DNA from 3 places in the Flavobacterium sp. AJR genome. Region 2 is predicted to be linked to each of the others. Evidence: riboswitches for the same ligand, from Rfam matches in the RefSeq annotation. Region 2 holds a riboswitch; each other region holds the start of a gene.

What was found. A riboswitch is a leader RNA that binds a small molecule or an ion and turns the genes downstream of it on or off. The one in region 2 is predicted to bind cobalamin.
Region 1: it holds a riboswitch for cobalamin, as region 2 does, so the genes downstream of both, B8T70_RS06075 (TonB-dependent receptor) here and B8T70_RS11215 (TonB-dependent siderophore receptor) in region 2, are expected to answer to the same signal.
Region 3: it holds a riboswitch for cobalamin, as region 2 does, so the genes downstream of both, B8T70_RS17970 (DUF5074 domain-containing protein) here and B8T70_RS11215 (TonB-dependent siderophore receptor) in region 2, are expected to answer to the same signal.

The regions. Positions count from the first base shown of each region.
Region 1 covers NZ_NCWQ01000017.1:33,862-40,632, reverse strand. The annotation lists gene B8T70_RS06090 (hypothetical protein) at 1-3, opposite strand, end outside; gene B8T70_RS06085 (hypothetical protein) at 44-1,339, opposite strand; gene B8T70_RS06080 (YncE family protein) at 1,352-2,497, opposite strand; gene B8T70_RS06075 (TonB-dependent receptor) at 2,494-4,542, opposite strand; cobalamin riboswitch at 4,659-4,869, opposite strand; gene B8T70_RS06070 (GNAT family N-acetyltransferase) at 5,209-6,051, shown strand; gene B8T70_RS06065 (glycerophosphodiester phosphodiesterase family protein) at 6,319-6,771, shown strand, end outside.
Region 2 covers NZ_NCWQ01000036.1:30,219-36,989, forward strand. The annotation lists gene B8T70_RS11205 (S41 family peptidase) at 1-469, shown strand, start outside; gene B8T70_RS11210 (DUF5074 domain-containing protein) at 541-1,614, opposite strand; gene B8T70_RS11215 (TonB-dependent siderophore receptor) at 1,619-3,472, opposite strand; cobalamin riboswitch at 3,500-3,734, opposite strand; gene cobC (alpha-ribazole phosphatase) at 3,813-4,349, opposite strand; gene B8T70_RS11225 (adenosylcobinamide-GDP ribazoletransferase) at 4,334-5,131, opposite strand; gene cobT (nicotinate-nucleotide--dimethylbenzimidazole phosphoribosyltransferase) at 5,197-6,771, opposite strand, start outside.
Region 3 covers NZ_NCWQ01000072.1:28,512-35,282, reverse strand. The annotation lists gene B8T70_RS17975 (hypothetical protein) at 1-193, shown strand, start outside; gene B8T70_RS17970 (DUF5074 domain-containing protein) at 579-1,898, opposite strand; cobalamin riboswitch at 2,219-2,411, opposite strand; gene B8T70_RS17965 (MFS transporter) at 2,653-4,146, shown strand; gene B8T70_RS17960 (DUF6814 family protein) at 4,157-4,381, shown strand; gene B8T70_RS17955 (alpha-amylase family glycosyl hydrolase) at 4,474-6,771, opposite strand, start outside.

The DNA.
Region 1 (6,771 bases), on a different contig from region 2:
CATGGTTTCTGGTATTATAGTTTTAATTTAAAATCCTTTTTTTTTATGGTCTGGTAGGAATATTTTCTCCTAAAAGATGCAAATCTGTAGCACCCATTATTTCGGTAGAAGTTTCTCCTAACCATCCGGCTTGCTGATTAAGTGCATTATAAACTTTTACGAAATCAACTCCTGGCAAATGAATTTTGTTTCCATTTTTATCTATTGCCCAATCAATATCTATTGCAGAATCATTATCATTGTTTGGGGCATTATCTGCATATCCGTATAAAAATGCGTACTGAACAAAATAGCTTCCAGTTCCGCTTTCATCAACAGCATTATCTGGTAATCTCGTACCTTTAAAAGTGATTTTTTCCTGATCTTTGAGCCATTTTGGCCAATAATCTAAGGAATGATTATAAGCGTTGTTTTGGGCTAAATAACCGTCTTTACCTTGATTATCTTTCCAGTATATATATTCTATATCTGTAAATTGTACTGTTCCTGTACCACCTCCTGGAACTGGAATTTTATTAGGATCAGGTCTATAATAGGTAATCTCATAATTCTGAACTGTTTTTTCCATTTTATGCCCAGCTCCTTCTATTTCGTACCATTCATCATCCGGAAGACCGTTTTTATTTTTGTCGTAAGAAACCATTATAACTCCAGCTTCACTACTCCCACCACGCATAGTTTTATCAGGATTAGGATTGGCCTCTGCCCAAAAAGCATTCCCTAAAACTCTAAAATCGCGTTTGCCTTTTACGTTTACAATTGTATGATCAAAACCAAAAACAATATAACCACCAAAGGCTCCTAGCGAAATCAGATCTCCATTTTTCTTGGCTAGATACGTATTAGCTCTGCTTAAAATTTTATCATACGTTTCACCGTCATTCGCTGCAGGCAAATCATTTATAAACTGTCCCGGAGCAGGTTTAAAATCAAATACTTTGGCAATAAATGTTTTATAATCCTTAGCTTCCTTGCTTACGTGTACTTTAATTTTTTGTGTTTGCGTATTTCCGTTATCAGTTATAACTACAGTAAGTTCATACGTTCCTATTTCTGTTGCTGCAAATAAGGCTTCTTTTGCAGTGTTGTTTGCCAAAGAATAATTTTCTGAAGGAGAATTTGTTACACTCCAGCTATAAGTTGCATTTGCGCTTACGGTACTATTTACGGTAATTGGTACAATTGTAGCTCTTTGCGCATTGTACTCATTGTTACCAATACCACCTGTTGGCGGATTGCTATTATCTGAACTATCGTCGCCACTGGAACAATTGGTTACCAATGCTGCTGCGAGTATAAGCAATAGCGTTCGGAAATGTTTTAAAGATTTGTTATACATGATTTTACTATTTTAGTTTTTGGTTATAAAAGCAATATGTGCAGGTATATTTCCTGCTGTAGTTTTCCATTTTAATTTTCCATCGGGTGTAAAGCAATAGATATAGCCTGTTACGACATAATTTTGTGCATCGGTGATATAAATTTCTTTGGTTTCGGGATTTACCTGTAGTCCGTAAGGAATCATTATTTGTTTATCTGTACCGTCAGTGATTATCTTGTCGCTTATTATCTTTTTGGTTTTAGTGTCTAATATTCCGTAGGTTACTTTATTACTATTAGTAAGATAGCTCCACGATACACTATAGAAATAGAGTAAATCATCTACTAAACACATTCCTAGAACCGGAATATCGAGTTGCATTTTTTTCTCATCCGTTTTGGTATCAATTACAAAAAGATTTGATGGTGTATTGTAATAATCTCCTCTGGAACTCACATAAATATCTCCTCTACTGTCTATTTGCATACTGTAAAGATTTATACCAACATCTATCTTTTTTATTTCGGTAAAAGTCTCAAGATCAATCACAGATACGGTTCTGTCATAATTAGGAACTCTATAACCTCCAGAGTTTGCTACATATAATTTTCCGTTACTTACCACCATTTGCTCTGGCTGATAACCTACATTTACTTTTCGTTTTATTTCTAATGATGTGGTATCAATTTCAGCCACAAAACCTATCTCTGCGTTAGGATCTATGGCTACAGGACCAGAATAGGAACTTACATAGGCTTTGTCTTTGTAAAAAGCTACATATCGGCAATTAGGAATATCAATTTTTTTGATACGTTTTGCCGACCATTTATCGATTACTTCAACTTTATTAGAACAGTTTATTACAGCATAAACCTTATTGCCATAAATTTTGATATCGTTGCCTACGTCACCCAATTCTTTTATAACTGTAGGATTTCGTTCCGAATAAATATCGGTTGTATAGTTTCCTGTTCTATAATTAAATATATCGATGCTTGCCCGGTTCATCCCCATATTACCTTCGTTAAGCAGATAAAAACCTTCTATCTTACCATCACTTCTTGGTGCAGCAACGCTTTTATCTGAAGATGGGAAAATGGTTTCTTCTTCTCTACAAGAAGCAAAAGCAAGGGCTATAAATAAACCGAGGATTAATTGTGTAGTTATCTTTTTCATAGCGCAATACTTATTATAAATTTCATTGTACGTCCCGGCATCGGATAATTGTATATAACCTCATACTGCTGATTAAGTACATTGTTTAGCTCTATTGTCCCTTTTATTAAATATTTGCTTAAAGCAAAAGACTTTTGTACCGCTAAATCGTGTGTGTACCAAGGCTGAATTTCGTTGATTTTGATATTGTTGACATTACCATTATATCGTTTTCCTACATAAACAAAGCTGTAGTTAAAATTCCAGGTTTTATAATCAGCATTTAATATCCCAGAACCACTATGCCACGGAGTATAAGGAATCTGATCTCCGTAAGAGGATAATTCCAAACCTGCAAATTTTGTATAATCTCTACTTTCTGAATAAGTGTAGGTAAGATTTGTAGCTAAATTTACATTACCAATATGCATTCCTATATTAAGTACCGATTCTATACCTTTTCCTTTTACTTGTCCCATATTGGTCATCATCCATCGGAATAAATTTCCTGTTGGAGCAGCCACAATTTTATCTTTGGTATTGGTGTAATATCCATCAACCTGAATAGAAAGTTTGTCTAAAAAAGAATTATTTACAGGTAAATTATAGGTAAACCCAACATCGTACTGGTTCATATATTCAGGTCTCAAAGTACTGGATCCGACCATGGTATAATACAAGTCATTAAAAGTGGGCATCCTGAAAATACGTTTTGCAAATGCTCGTAAATTAAAATCGTAGTCTTTAAATGGTGTATACCCAAGAAATAATGCAGGAGTAAACTCTTTTTTGTCGGGAGCTTTTGCATTATAGCGCACTTCTTCCTGAACATAAGTACCCACAACACTACCTAAAGCTTTAAATTGCCCAAGTCTGAAAGAACTTGCCAAAGAAAACAAGGCAGTATAGCGTTGCGGAAAAGAAAATTGAGTTTGTATTCCTTTTCTTGTAGCATTTAGTTTATTGTATTGAAAATCTGTAGATAACGAAACATCCCATGTAGGTAATATGTTGTACATATTTACTGCCGAGAAATATATTTCCTGTTGGTAATAACTATCGTCAGATTGTGCTCCTTCGGTTACTGTTTCTCCTAAAATATTGGTAGTATCTCTGGCAACATAATGCGTGTAATCGTAAGCGTATTTTGCCTTTGCCTGAAATTTGTATTTTTTTGTAAAATCCTTTACTATAGATGCCTGTGTGAAGAAATTCTTGTCGTACTGTCTAAATCCGTCAGAAAACTTATTTTCGACAATTGCTCCTGGTGCTCCCCTATCTGAGTCGTAATAATAAACTTTGGCATCCCAGGAACCATTATTTATTTTTCCGTAAAGTCCAGATTCAAATCTGAAAGCTTCAATATCACTATTATGTCTTGTGGCAGTAGTATCGTAAGCTACAGTACCATCCTGATTGTTTCTTTTGTATCTAAATTTATATTCTCCGTTAGATTTTATATACTCAGAACTTACGCTCATGCTTACTTTATTGCTCAGCTTTTGTTCCCATCTAAAAGACGGATCAAAATAATTTATAGTCATGGTTTTAAACCGCACCAATAAATTTGTTTTTTTATCCCCTTCAAAAACGGGACGTTTGGTTCTTAAATAAATGGTAGATGCAGCTGCAAAGTCTTTTGCCGACTGGAATATTTCGCTTTTCTGACCGTTATACATGGTAAGAGATTCCATGTCGTCTAGCGAATATTTACCCAAATCAGTAACTCCGTTTTGCGCATTACCTAATTGGATTCCGTCGTAAAAAACACCTACATGGTGCGTTCCCATATTACGGACATCTACAGTTTTAAGTCCGCCAAGACCACCATAATCTTTAATCTGGACTCCGGCAAAATAACGAAGCGCATCAGCAACATTATGACTGGCAAGATTTTCTAGTAATTTCCCCGAAAGACTTTGCACAGGAATTACTTCCTGGTATGGTTTTGCCTTAAGAATTACTTCTTTTAGTTTGCGAATGCTATCATTGGTTGCTTGCGAATGAAGCAAAAATGGAGTAAATAAGATAAAAACGAATAAAAGCTTTTTGTTTGTATTATACATCACTAAATAAATTATAAAAACTTTTCGCGATGTAATAATCAAGAAGCATAATAAGAAAGTCCCGCTATAAAATAACAGGCTAATTTTCTTGTTCTTCAACTTTATTCCTCGAAAGTTTTAAACTATGTGATTTTGGCAGGTCTCCTGACTTGTTCCATCTTTAAACAACCTTCTCATCCCGAGAATCGGGACAATGGCATTAGTAACGTTTAAAGACTTATATAGAACTTACAGTAGCGGGTCTGTTCAGGATTTACACCTGATTCCCTTTTAACTATTTCTTCTTAAAATTTTAAGAAAAAGTAGACCAAAATTTTGAGCAAATATATAACATAAGTTTATGAAAAAAAGTTCTTATTTAATTTAATTACAATTAAGACAATAAAACAAGGGTATAATCTGCTAATTTGATAATTTTCATTTATATCCAATAAATTTAAAAATATGACAATATATCAATTTGAAAACTAGACGATTCTTGTAAAAAAACAATATCTCGATGTTTCGACATCCATGTGGTTACCTTCTATTTTTTAATAAAATCTAAAATAGTTCATCATTGTTTTTTACATAAAATGTATATTTGATTTTCTCTATTTCAATATTTAGAAAACCTTTATAAATTAGAGAAACTCAATCTTAAACTCAAAAAATTTTGCATAAAAAATGGAAGTAAAAAGTTTAGAAAACATTGATATTAAAGATCTATTAGCGGTTATTAATTTATCTTTTTCAGATTATATCGTGCCTTTTAGTCTTAATTTAGAGCAACTTAAAACTAAGATTTCTGCCGAAAATATTAAATTAGATTTGTCTATCGGAGTTTATGCCGAAGATAAATTAGTTGGATTTATGCTGCATGCTTTAAATACTACAAACGAAGAATTTGTTGCTTATAATGCTGCAACTGGTGTTGTTCCAGATTATAGAGGAAAAGGTTTAGTTGGTAAAATGTATGATATTTTAGTGCCGAAATTAGAAAATCTTGGCGTAAAGCAAATGGTTTTAGAAGTTATAGAAGGAAATCATCCTGCAATACGAGTTTACGAAAAGATGGGTTATACAATACATAGAAAACTAGATTGTTTTAAAGGTAAAGTACCGGCATTAGATATAAATCCTAAAGTTGATATAAAGAATCTTAAAGAAACTCAATGGGAATTGTTTAAATCTTTTTGGGATATAGAACCTTCATGGCAAAACGATATTATGGCAGTGAGCAATAGTATAGAATTTAGCCAAATTCTTGGAGCTTATATAAATGACGCATTGGTAGGTTATGCAATATATAATCCTACATCCAAAAAAATTAATCAAGTAGCTGTAGCTCCTAATTATCGTCGTAAAGGAATTGGTACGAGTTTATTTAATCACATTAACAATGCTTTGGATCAAAATGAATTATTAGTATATAATGTTCAGAATAGTTCTGCAGAAGCAAAAGGATTTATAAAAAATTTAAATATACCATATACAATTTCGCAATTTGAAATGAAAAGAAATCTTTAAGTAAAATTGATTTATAATATTTGAACCTGGACGAAAGTTTACTAAAATTTGATTTTTTTTTATAATTTTTCAACAGAATTGTATATTTAAGATTGTAATAAAAAAAGGTAACCATATAAGTAATGTAAGTCCATTTAAATTTTAGGCTGATTAAGTCGCGCTTATATTTACTTAAATTACTTATATGGTTAAAATAATTTCACTTTTTATAGGGCTTTGCATAGTAGGAATTGCTTAATTTTGCAATCCAATTTTAATAAATATAATATGTTTCAGAATAAAAGTTTGTGGCTTGCAGTTTTAGTTTCTTTCGTTTTTAGTTTTGGTTTTGCCCAGGAAAATGAATATTTATTAAAATTTAAAACTTCTAAAGAATTACAGAAGTTTTTAAATTATTCTAAGAAAACAATTCCATTGGTAAGTGCACATCGAGGTGGTCCAACAGTTGGATTTCCAGAAAATTGTACACCAACATTTGCCAATGCAATAAAATATAATCCTACGATTGTAGAAACTGATATTGCTTTGAGTAAGGATTCGGTTTTAGTAATGATGCATGATAATACACTAGACAGAACAACAACTGGAACGGGTGTTATCGAAGGATATACGTATAAAGAGTTACAAGAGCTTTTCTTAAAAGATACTGAAGGAAAAGTAACTCCATATAAAATCGAAACTTTAGATCAAATCCTACAATGGGGTAAGGGTAAAGTAATT
Region 2 (6,771 bases):
AACTTCTAAAAGTACAGCTTCGGCAAGTGAATTGGTTATTAATGGGTTAAAACCATACATTGATGTAATACAAATAGGTGATGTAACTATAGGTAAAAATGTAGGTTCGGTTACTTTGTATGATTCTCCTACTTTTCTTAAAAGAAATGTTAATCCAAGTCATAAATATGCGATGCAGCCAATTGTTTTGAAGATTGTTAACTCAGTAGGTTTTGGAGAATATACTAATGGATTAACGCCTACTTATAGCGTAATAGAAACTATAAATTCGTTGGGAGTTTTAGGAGATGAAAATGAGCCATTATTAGGCACTGCAATTTCTAAAATTACAGGTACAGGTAAAGTAATTTTGCCTAAAGATGGTAAAGAGTTTGAATACTTTACCGATTCTAAATCAATAGATGGTATTCGAAACCAAATGTATGTAGATAAAGCTCCTGAAGGACTTTTGAGAGCATTACAAGATTAGATAGAGAAATAAAAAAGGCTTTCGTTAGAAAGCCTTTTTTAATAAAGTAAAATGTAAATAAATGATTTTAATTAGTCATTGAAGTAAAATCCGTTTGGTCCTAAGCCAACTGTTAATTCCTTTATAAGAGTACCATTTAAATTATAGATATAAGCCTTACTATTTGAAGCAAAATCACCTCCGTCTGAAACATAAATTTTGTCATTCTTTACAGCAAAACCATACATTTTTCCATATTCTGAAGTTGAAGAATATTCAAAAACAGGTGTAGTAGATGCTGTTGTAGCAGTGTAATCTATTGCGTAAACAGCTGTATTTGCTGTATAATATATTTTGTTATTGTAAATATCTAAGTTTCTAGCTCCGTCAAGTGATTCTGGAAAAGTAATTTTAGTGATGGTATTATCTGATAATTTTACTTTTGCAATTTCGCTTCTATCTCCGTATGGAGTTCTGATAATATATAACGTACCATCTTTGGTTTCCATTGGATCTCCACCAAAGCCAATAGTCACTTTAGTTTCTATTTTGTTTGTACTTGGATTAATGATAACTAATTTATCACTGTTATAAGGCTCAGTTATGTAAAGTTTATTGTTTGTAAGTTCAATACGGTTGGCAGTTCCGTCTAAAGGAATTGTACTTTCTACCTTATTTGTAGATAAGTTAATTACAGCGACAAAATCATCAGTATTTCCTACTGGGTTTGTTTTGCTCCAGTATGTGTTTGCATTAGTAACATATGCTTTCCCATCTTTTACAACACCATATCTAGGTTTGATAAGTCCAGTCTCAATTTTAGCTACTAATTTAAAAGTGTAACGATTTACTACGTTAATCACATTTGTACCTCCAGAAATAATGTAGGCTTTGTCGTTATCAAAAAAGATATTTTGAAGATATTTTCCGATATAGTCATTACCATTTGTTGGTCCGTAAACATCTTTAACAAAAGTGTTTGTATTTAAGTCTTCATTGATAAAAGACACAGAACCACCACTGATATCATTTCCTTCATTTAAGATAAAAATACCATCCTCATAAGCTCCTTTTGGACCATCGTCATTGTTGTCATTATCATCATTAGAGCAAGAAGCAAGAAGCGAAATGCTTAATGCTAATAAAAATAATCTAGTTAGTTTCATTATATTAAAATTTAAGGTTTATGTACAAATTATAATTTCTTCCAGGCATTGGTCTGAATTCTAGACTTTCATATTCTTTATTCCAAACGTTTAAAATTTGAAAACCTATTTTAAAAGAGGATAAAAGTTTGAAGTCATAGTCTATACCTATGTTTGAAACGGTGTAAGCAGGAATTATGTTTTTTGGGTCATTATCGGATTGTGTATAAACAAAATCATTGTATAAAAATTGATAATTGGCTGAGAACTTATTTCTGTAATATGAAATTGCTCCTGTAATTTTATTAAAAGGAACAAAGAACAATTGCTTTTTGGTTTCGTCATTTTCTGAAACGGTATAAGCATAAGTCGCATTGACATTAAAATAATTTTTACCAAAATGTTTTTTCCAACTTAATAAGGTTTCAGCTCCGTAACTATTTACTTTGTCGGTGTTCTGAGGCATCCAGATGCCATTATCACTAGGTACCCATCGTAATAAGTCTTTTATTTTCATGTAATAAAAAGTTTGGGTCAGTGAGATATTTTTGTATGTAAAAACATTTCCAATTTCGGCTTGATAGGAGTTCTCTGGTTTTAAATCAGGATTTCCTCCTTCTTCCCAATACAAATCATTAAACGTTGGAATTCTGAAATTTCGAGAGAAATTTAATTTCAGATTATATAATTTACTAAATTGATAAGATGACCCTAAAGAGAATAAAACAGGAGATTTGTAATTATTTGTAAATTCTTTTCGGATGCCTAACTCGTTTTTCCAATTTGCAAAAAAATCTTGTTTTATCATTAATGCAGCTGAGCTAATTTCTCTCACATGATCTCCAAAACCAGTTCCGTAACCTTTGGTTCTATTATAATCTAGGATAGCGTTTACTTGAGTTGATTTAAAAAGAGTGTATCCTAAATCAGCTTTAGTAATTAGGCTTTCTGTTTTTCCGTGGCTATAGTTGTTTTTTGAATTATCTTCAAAATATTGATATTTCTCAGTAATAAAAGCAGTTTTAAAGTTGGTTGTGAATCTGCCAAAATCACCATCATATTCTATTAAATTACGACTGAAACTATTAATGTATTTTGATTTGGTTTCAGATTCAGAAATAATTGAAGTATTTCGGTCAGTATTAGATGTTTGGCTGTATAATTTAAGGCTGTTCTTTGCGTCAAATTTATAACCTAGGTTTGCGCTCATCGTAATGATATCATATTGCCCGTTTTGGTTCCAGCGTTGTTCACCTTTCCAGTTGTATCGGTTTAAGTATTTGTAATCATTGGCTGAGCTATTTTTAGAAAATCCAATTTGTGCGCTCCACTTTTCGTTTGAAATATTTGTTTTGTAGTTGATTCCAATGGTATTAAAGCTTCCGTAATCTAGCTTTAAATTATTTTCAAACCTTTTGTAAAAACTTAAATCATTGTTTAAATGTACTGTTCCTCCCACAGCACCACTTCCGTAAATAACACTTCCTCCACCAGCTTTTACACTTACCGAATTGTAGTCAGATCCGGCTATAGTATTAAAATCGGTACTTCCGTTCATCTGAGAATTGATATTGATACCGTTCCATATTACAGCAGCTTGGGAAGCCGTTGTTCCTCTAAAAGCAACTGTCGAAAGCATACCACGACCGTATTCTTTAAAATAAATAGTAGAGTTAAAGTTTAATAAATCGGTAAGTAATGCTTCATTTCTATTAATAATAGAGTCATTAAGTACTTGAATTGATTGTGAATCAGAGTATTTCTTGAGGTTAGTGTCGGAAACTATAACTTCTTTTAATTTTGTTATAGAATCATTTTGTGCCAAAATGAATTGGCAAACTAAGAGCGAAAAACAGATGTAAAACTTTTGTAATGTCATAATTTCTAAACTCTTTTTCCCGAGAGTTCGATATTTGTTAACAAAGGCAGGTCTCCTGGCTTCGCGTCTTGTTGTTTCCCTTCCCGTCCTAAAACAGTGGTTTGTAGTTAACAACAAGCATCCCTTACAGGACTAAGCTTACAGTTGCGGGTACAGCTCAAGATTTTCGAATGTAGATTTTGATGTTTTCAATCTTCAATTACTTGATTCCCTTTTAATGTGTCTCAAAAAATATAGCACAACCTTAATGAAAGTGCAAATATAAAGTTAAAAAAGCTTATAAATCAATTCTGTTTGATTATTTAATACTATTCATAAACAAAACAAAAATTGATTTTATTTAGATATCGACTTTAATTACTTGTCCAAAATCGACTTTGTTTTGGAAAGCATCTTTAAGAGGAAGAGAGTTTAAAAGACATAATATGCTTCTTATTACTCCGGCATGTGCAACAATAATTGCCTTTGACGGTTTTTTAGCAAGTATTTCGTTTTCTATAAAATGAGTGACTCTTTCATGTAAATCGATGAAAGATTCTCCGTTTGAAACTCGAATATTTACGAAATCTTCCATCCACGGATTTAAATCATTTGAAGAAATTTCATTCCAATTTTTCATTTCCCAATCACCAAAATCCATTTCCATCAAACGTTTGTCCTCTTTGTAATTTAAAATTTTGGTTTCTTGTTGGATATGTTTGGCAAGTAACACACAACGTTTTAATGGACTCGAATATAACAATGCATCTTGAGGTAATTGCTTTACAATGTTTTCAAAAATCAAATCATAAGGTTCAGCAATATTTACATCAGTTTGACCGTAGCAAATTCCTTTTTCGCAAACAGTTTCGGTATGACGAACTAAATAAATTTCCATACTGCTATAACACTTAAATAAAAAATAACTTCGCAAACTTGTTGTGTTGCGCCCAAACAATCTCCAGTATAACCATCAATCCATTTTTGGAAATAACGTGCCAAAAAGTAGCGTGTTAGGAAAACTGGAATTAATACTAAAAGTAATTGATATTGAAAATAAGAAAGAACCAAGAGAGGTAATAAACCAAAAAAGAAAGAACCTAAAACTTCTTTCCAGCTAAAGCTTTTTGCAATTGGTTTGCTTTTGCTTGTCGCATCTTCACGAGAATATTCATGTGTAAATACGATGCTTATAGCTGCTAAACGACTAATAGAGTGTCCTGCAATAAACAACAATAAAATAGTAATTACCGATTGCTGACTTGTAATTGTCTCTATAGTTACCAGTTCTGAAAGTAACTGAAATTTTAATAAAAATAATAATACAACACCAATAGCTCCATAAGCGCCAATGGCACTGTCTTTCATGATGAGTAAGATTTTTTCTTTGGTCCAACCCCCACCAAAACCATCACAAACATCGGCAAAACCATCTTCATGAAAAGCTCCAGTAATTAAAATCCCAGCAATCATTCCTATAATTACTGCTGCGGGTGTTGAAACTAAAAATGAAGCACCATAAAATGCCAGAAAAGATATACCTCCAACAATCCAACCAATCAAAGGGAAATATCGACTTGCTTTATTAAGGTAATCAGGATTATGGTCGATATTTTTAGGACAAGGAATCCTTGTGTAGAACATTAATGCAGTAAAAAAAATATGGAGTTGTTTTTTCATTTAATAGTTTTATTTATTTGGCTAAAGATAGTTGCTGAAACTAAAAACTGCGACTGAATACTGTTTTACTTCTTACTAACTCCAGCATTTTCAAAAGTAGCCATTTCGTTAAGGAAAACAATTGCCGATTGTAATATAGGTAAAGCAATTGCACAGCCCGTTCCTTCGCCTAAGCGTAAATTTAGTTGTAGAACTGATTGAGCTTCTAGATAATCTAATAATTTCTGATGTGCTTGTTCAGCAGATGAATGACAGTAAATAGCATTTTTCTTGATTTCAGGATTTATTTTATAAGCAATTAAAAATGCCACAGTACAAATAAAACCATCTACCAGAATTAGCATATTGTTTTTATAAGCGGCTAACATTCCGCTGGCCATTTGTATGATTTCAAAACCACCAAAATAGGCGAGTTGTACTTTTAATTCGGCTTGACCGGAATAATTTTCAATGGCTTTTTTTAGGATTTCCTGCTTCTGAATTAATTTTTCTTCATCAACTCCAGTTCCTTTTCCAACACATTCTTCTATAGAAAAACCTGTTAAAACACTCATTAAAACCGAAGCTGTAGATGTGTTACCAATACCCATTTCGCCAAAACCAATGCAATTACTTCCTGTTTTTGCAACAGAATCTACAATTTCTGAACCTTTCAAGAAACACAATTGTAATTCGGTTTCGCTCATTGCGGGAGCGTGTAAAAAGGATTGAGTTCCTTTGGCAATTTTAGCATTAATTAAATTCGCATTTGTAGGGAAATCATAATTTACACCAGCATCTACGATAGAAAGTTCAATTTTATTTTGTTTACAAAAAACATTTATTGCTGCACCGCCTTCTAGGAAATTACCAACCATTTGTCGGGTTACATCTTGCGGATAAGCACTCACGCCATGATTGGCAATACCGTGGTCTGCTGCAAAAACAACAATATTTGGTTTTATAATCTCAGGTTCCAGAGTTTGAAAAACTGTTCCTATTTGGAATGCCAGCTTTTCTAAAATACCTAAAGCTCCAATAGGTTTAGTTTTTGAATCGATTTTATGCTGTAGCGCTTCTTTAAAAGAGCTTTTAACTTCGACTTTAGGTTTATTATCAAAATCTAATTTCGGAATAAGACTCTCATTTATAGTTTTGATTTCGGTACAATCAAAAGTTTCCGATTTTTGTTTCCACTTTAATTGCTGCAACATGGGTTGATTATCGTAGTTTGTCGCAGGTTTACCAATACAGAAATAACCAAGCGGTTCTATATTTTCAGGTAAATCAATTATTTTCTTAAACTGATAATAATTTAAAATAGAAACCCAACCCATACCATAACCTTGCTCCGTAAGTGATAACCAGATATTTTGGGCAGCACAAACCGAACTAAATTTTACAGCTTCATTACTACCAACAGTTCCTATAGTAAAATTGTTTAGCACCGAGCGGTCATAAGCAATTATCATCCCAATAGGAGCCTCTTCTATAGCTTCCAGCTTCAAGGATTTATAGCGTTCTTTTTGCTCCTCATCATCAGTTAATAACTCCGCTTTTTTATTATAATCCAAAAATAAATCTTTGATAGCTTTTTTAACTTCATCCGATTTTATGATGTAATACTTAGTTGCATCTGTTAAACCCACCGAAGGCGCCCA
Region 3 (6,771 bases), on a different contig from region 2:
CAATAACTGTCAAGGTGCTATTTTAAGCGAAAATTCTAACTTTGATTCGGGCATTAAAAACTGGTATCAAAACCCAGCATTTAACTTAGAATATACAACTATAAGAAATGTCGCATTATTTACAGAGCCTAATATTAAAGCAAATCCAGATTTTAGAATGAACTTAAATAACACATTAGTCAGTGGAAATTAAGCCATTAAAATGGGATACTTAAATTAAATTTAACAAAAAACTCAAAAAAATAGAGATTTTTTTTAAAACAATGTATACGAATACTCAAATTACATTTATATATTTGTACCAACACAAAAGTTCGCAAAGTTTAAATTATAGACCTGTGATTTTTTTTTATGAGAAGAAACTCCGTATCAGAAATTACCATATTTCAAATATAGCCCATGGTTTCAACCGTGGGAGACGGATTATGATTACATATTGCGCTCCAACGGTTAAAACCGTTGGCATGATTATAAATATTACAAAAAAAAGGTTCGCAAAGCTTCATCATAAAGCTTTGCGAACCTTTGCGTAAATCTTAGCGTACTTTGCGGTAAAAATTCTTTACAGTTTAAAAAAATTATTGATGAAATACAGAAACTGCAGGAAAATAATATCCTGAAAAATTTACCGATGCTGTTTTTGCTCCTGAATCAGCGTTAAATATATAAAGATTGTTTATAGAGAAATTCACACCAAAACCTGAATTTAAGGTATTTACCACCAAAGTATTTTTCTTTCGGTCATAACCAATTCCTGCACCATATAAAATATTTGAATTTGTTAATGTAATAAAAGGCGCAGTCAATGACTCTGGAGTACCAGTGTATTTGTAAATTTCTTTACCACCACTAAAACTTCCGTTTTTAGCAATAAAAACATCATTTTTAGCAGCCGTAATAGATCCCGGATGCCAAGCTCCCCAGCTTCCGTAAGCCTGAAAACCTAATGCAATTTCTTTTACTTCAAGAGTATTTGAATCTATACTTATAAGATTTTTTCCTCCTGCTGCCCATACTTTTTTATCATCGGTAACAGCAAATCCTAAAACCATACCCGGAATCGTTTTTTCGACTACCAATGTTGAAGCATTTATTACAATAACCCCTTTTGAAGCAGATAATGCAAAAATATAACCATTGGTCTTAACAACATCTCCAACCTGACCTGTAACGCCTTCGATTTGTCCATTCACCTCCATCGTATTAAGATTAAGCTTAAATATCCCTTTACCAGAAGTCAAAAGGGCTTGATTTTCATCAATACCCACAACTGCACGCCAGTCGTTTCCGCCTTTAGCAGGGACTCTTTTTTCTTCTTTTAACGAATAAGCATCGGCTACTACAACAGGTCCGCCAACTTTAGAAACTAAAAATAGTTTTTTATTAATGATGGTTCCAAATTCTAATGTAGATGATGCCGGTTTTAAATCTTTATCTGGATTTACTTTTACAAAAATACTGTCTTCTATAGCTCTTGTATCGTATCTATAAAATCCTACCGTTCCAGTTCCGTGACCAAACCATCCTTCGTTGATCATAAAGAAACCGTTTTCATATGCTCCCCATGCATGGATATCATAAGTAAGAGAAACTTTTCCGCCATCATTTTTGGCTATCATTGTAATTTTAAAATCTCCCCTCGTTTCTGGTTTAAAGATATAGGTAGAATCAGATCCTACTACTTTTCCGTCTATCGCCCATTCAAAAGAAACGTTCTTTCTATCTGCTAATTTTGAGCTTAATTGAAGTGTTTTCCCAACAGTTAAAGTATCTTTTAATTGCTGTTCGCCTTTTATTACTGGTGGCTCTGTAAAATCGTCATCATTATTACACGAAACTGTTAGCATCATCAAAGAAGCAATTGCAATTAATTGCTTGGAAAAAAATCGGTTTTTCATTATTCAATATTTAAAAATTATATTACTTAATTCTTTAAATCGAAATACAATTCACCCTTACAAAAGTTGTATAAATAAACTTTTGTAAAAGCATAGCATATTGTAAAGCGATACGTTTTAATGATTTTTTTAGTGGAGAAAAAGAAAATATCGAAAGGAGAAGCTTCCAAAAAAAAGATTGCTTTTGCGATATTATATTTGCAGAAAAAAAATCTCATAAATTCCATTTTTGGCTTACGAGAATAGAATAGACAAACAATACCATTATCACACAAAGTGAAAAGTATTATTCTTAATTCAAGCTTCAATCCCCGAAAGCTATTTATTACTATAAAAACGGCAGGTCTTCTGACTTACTCCCTACACCCAGCCTTCCCTTTCTAAATGAAAAGTGACGTATTAAAGGGTTTCGGTTAATGAGTTTACAGCTGCGGGACAGTTTTGGATTTACACCAAATTCCCTTTTAATGTCAATATCATATCGATATGACAACCATTTTCTGTTTCAAAATTTGAGTTGCAAAACTAGTGTTTTCTTTCGTAACAAAGCAATAGTTATTTATTTTAAAGGCCTTGAACATCTCTGTAAACTATAATTTATTTTGAATTATGAAACTTTGATTTACTGAACAAATGTTAAATCAACAAACAAACCCTATTTGTTAAAAAACCATCAACTAAATATAAAAATATCTTATATATTCGTAAAATGATACCTTATACTTTTATTTACTATTAAAAACACAGCCATTTTATGAGTAACACATCTACAAAAGGAATTTGGAAAGTTATTTCGGCCTCTTCTATGGGGACAATGATAGAATGGTATGATTTTTATATTTTTGGGAGTTTGGCTGTGGTTATTTCGACCAAATTTTTCCCCTCCGATAATCCAACAGCATCTTTCTTGGCAACATTAGCCACTTTTGCAGCAGGATTTGTCGTTAGACCTTTTGGCGCTTTATTCTTTGGACGTCTTGGAGATTTAATTGGGAGAAAATACACTTTTATGGCGACCCTATTATTAATGGGATGTTCTACTTTTTTAATTGGATGTATTCCGAGCTATGAGACTATTGGTTTCTTAGCACCATTATTAGTCTTGATTTTACGATTATTACAAGGTCTTGCACTTGGCGGAGAATATGGAGGCGCTGCAACCTATGTTGCCGAACATGCTCCTGTGGGTCAACGCGGATATTGGACTTCATGGATTCAGACTACTGCAACTGTTGGGCTTTTTATTTCTTTGATGGTCATTTTAATCACAAAAAATTCTCTCTCGGCGGAATCATTTGATTCTTGGGGATGGCGTGTTCCGTTTTGGGTTTCGATTGTAATGGTAGGAGTTTCTTATTTGATACGAAAAAACATGGATGAATCTCCTGTTTTTGCTAAAGCAAAAAAGGAAGGAAGCATAAGCGTAAACCCTTTAAAAGAAAGTTTTGGGAATAGATATAATCTAAAATTTGTCTTGCTTGCTTTATTTGGCGCAACAATGGGACAGGGTGTAGTTTGGTACACTGGACAGTTTTACGCCATGAGTTTTATGAAAACTGTAATGAGTATAGATTCTTCACAAGTAGATGGATTACTAGGAATTGCATTATTGTTAGGTACTCCGTTTTTTATAGTCTTTGGGTGGCTAAGTGATAAGATCGGTCGAAAATATATTATGATGGGTGGCATGTTACTCGCTATCCTACTCTACAGACCTATATACAAACAAATGTATGAAACTGTGAATCTGGATAACAAGGTTATTTCGAATACATATACAACTGAAGCCGATAACAATGACAAAAAAGAACATTACGTTATTACAAACAATGAATATTCAGACGGGACAACTGCAGCGATTAAACAAATAAGTCATGCTGAAAAAATTAACCCCGAAAGACAAACTACAATCACTATTAATTCTCAAGATAAATGGGCATTGATTTTTCTGGTATTTGTTCAAGTTCTTTTCGTTACCATGGTTTATGGTCCTATTGCAGCTTTCTTGGTAGAAATGTTTCCTGCAAAAATAAGATACACATCGATGTCTTTGCCATACCATGTCGGGAACGGAATATTTGGCGGTTTACTTCCTGCAATTTCAACCTATTTTGTAACCCACTCTAAAGAAGTTGGCAAATCCGACTTTTATCTCGATGGGCTTTGGTATCCTATTATTATAGCTTCGATATGTTTTGTTATCGGAATGATTTATATTGACAATAAAGACAAAAATACTCACATCTAATCCTATCACAATGAATGTACTAAAACGAATATTGGGAATACTATGGATAATACTATCTATTGCTGCTGCTTACTTTTGCATTTTTGAATTTGGATTACCAAAACTTGTTTCCGACAAACAGGACGATTTAGTTTTCGGAATTATAATTCTATTTATCCTTACTCCTCTTATCGTTTTAGGACTTGGTACTTTTGGGTATTTTTCATTGATTGGAGAATATGACAAAAGAAAATAAATTACATTTTTCTATTTGCTAAAACTACTTAAAACAAAAAAGCTGCCTATAACAATCTATAGACAGCTTTTTAACTAACTAACCAAATAAAATTATTTTTTCAAGAACTTCATTACTTGAGTCTTGTTGTCTTCATCTATTGCCTTCACGATATACAATCCTGTATTTAATTCACTCACTGAGAACTGAGAAGTTATTTTTTCACTTCCGCTAAAGCTTTTCACTAATTGTCCAGACAAAGAATAAATCTCTACCCTTGAAACCTCAGTATTTAAAGTAAAATAATCTGAAACTGGATTAGGATGTAAGGTAATCGCATTTGGTTTCTCAAAATTTTCTATTGCCAACAATGCTTCCTTATTACCATAAATCCTAAACTCTCCTGCTGGAATTGCAATTGCAGCTGCAACATCAGTAACATTGATAGTTGTATTATCCATTAAATTATACCAAACTCCTGTGTACGGAAAACCAGTAGCGACACTTTGAGTAGTTACATCAAAATTTGCCAGAATCAACACGTCTTTTAACTGTGTTGATGTCAATGCTGCATTTGTAATTTTTATATTTGGAGATAATGAATTTGTATTAGACACAGTAACTGCCCCTGAAAAAACAGGTTCTACGGTTTTCATGGTAATCATTTTTGTCCAATCATTATAAATCTTGCTTCGGCCTGAATTTCCTAACCAATTACCTGTCCATTGTGGTTGCTGTTTTGTATCAAGTTTACAATCGCCAGGAATTGTTCCACTTTCATCATTAACGATTCCGTTATTACATGCAAATATAGAAGCATCCCAACCTAAATCGCCAAAATGCCAAATCATCTTTGGACCAGGAATCAATAAGGACACTGCTCCAATAGCCGACATTCTAGATAAAGCAACATTTAAGTTTTTGACATCATGGCTTGCGTTATTACTATTACCATATTGTATGTTCTTGTACATTAATCGTTCTTCGTCATGACTCTCGGCATAACCCATCAATCTATTTGCATCAAAACCATGACTAGTACTTGTCATTCTGGAGATATTACTTTCGGTAGCATATCCCATTGATAATTGATTATATGCATTGGTCATTTTCCCCCACATCATGATTCCTTTACTAGGTGTCTCCTCAATTTTATAATTAGCCCATAGTTTCTCTTCGGCATCACTACCCAAATGCTCAAAAATAGTATAATGTGTAGGATCAAGACTCCAAGAATAATCAGCATAAGATTTTAATACATCTACCCTATCTTGTTGCAAACTATTTGTACACGATTCATCACCTGCAGTACAGTTTTGTGTAAAGCCTTTAGTTAAATCCCAACGTAAACCATCAATTTTATATTCTTCAACCCAATGTTGGATTACTCTTTTTACATAACTTTGAGTTCTTGCTTGCTGATGATTAAAATCCTCCCCAACACTATAACTATGTTTTGCAACAGTATTAAAGTAAGGGTTATCTGCCGATGGCGAACCCCAACCATCATTATCTGGATCATTCATCCACATTCTCACCATTGGATTTCGACCAAATGCGTGATTTAACGCAACATCCAGAATAACAGCTATTCCGTTTTGATGGCATAAATCAATAAATTCTTTAAGTTTATCTGAAGTGCCATAAAATTTATCTAAAGCCATATGAAATGAAGTATTATAACCCCAACTTTCATTGCCTTCAAACTCCATAATAGGCATTAATTCTATTGCATTTATTTTTAGATTCTTGAAATAATCAATCTTATCTATTAAACTTTGATAGTTCCTGTTTGCATCAAAATCGCGAACCAAAACTTCGTAAACCACTAATTTCTCTTTTTCGGGTTTAGCAAAATTTGTTACTTGCCAAGGATATGCTGTTTGTCCTGTTTTTAAAACAGTAACTTCTCGTTCTTGTCCTACTGGATAAACTGGCATATTTGGATAACTTGTTGCCGGAATTCCTGCATCGTCAAAAGGAGATAATACCAATGTAGAATAAGGATCAGCCGTTTTTACTAATGAAGGTGAATTAGCTATTGGCGAATTAGCAACAACCCAATATTGATAGGTATTATTTACTCCCGAAACTAATCCTGTTAACTCTAACCAAAACTTACCCGAAGTTGGATCTTTTTTCATTGCATAAGTACTAGTAGGAACCCAATTATTAAAGCTTCCAGCTACATATACAAAATCTTTAAGTGGAGCATCTAGAACTAGTGTTGCTTTTGTAGCATCTGTAGCATTATAATTTATTCCATCTACTAATCCAGCTGGCATAGCTGCCGATACAATTCCCGGATTAACTATTGCTGTAAACTTTTTAATAATCGTTGTTCCACTCTGAGTAATACTTAAATCATAACTCTGATTCCCAGTAATATTCACATGATTAAACACATAACT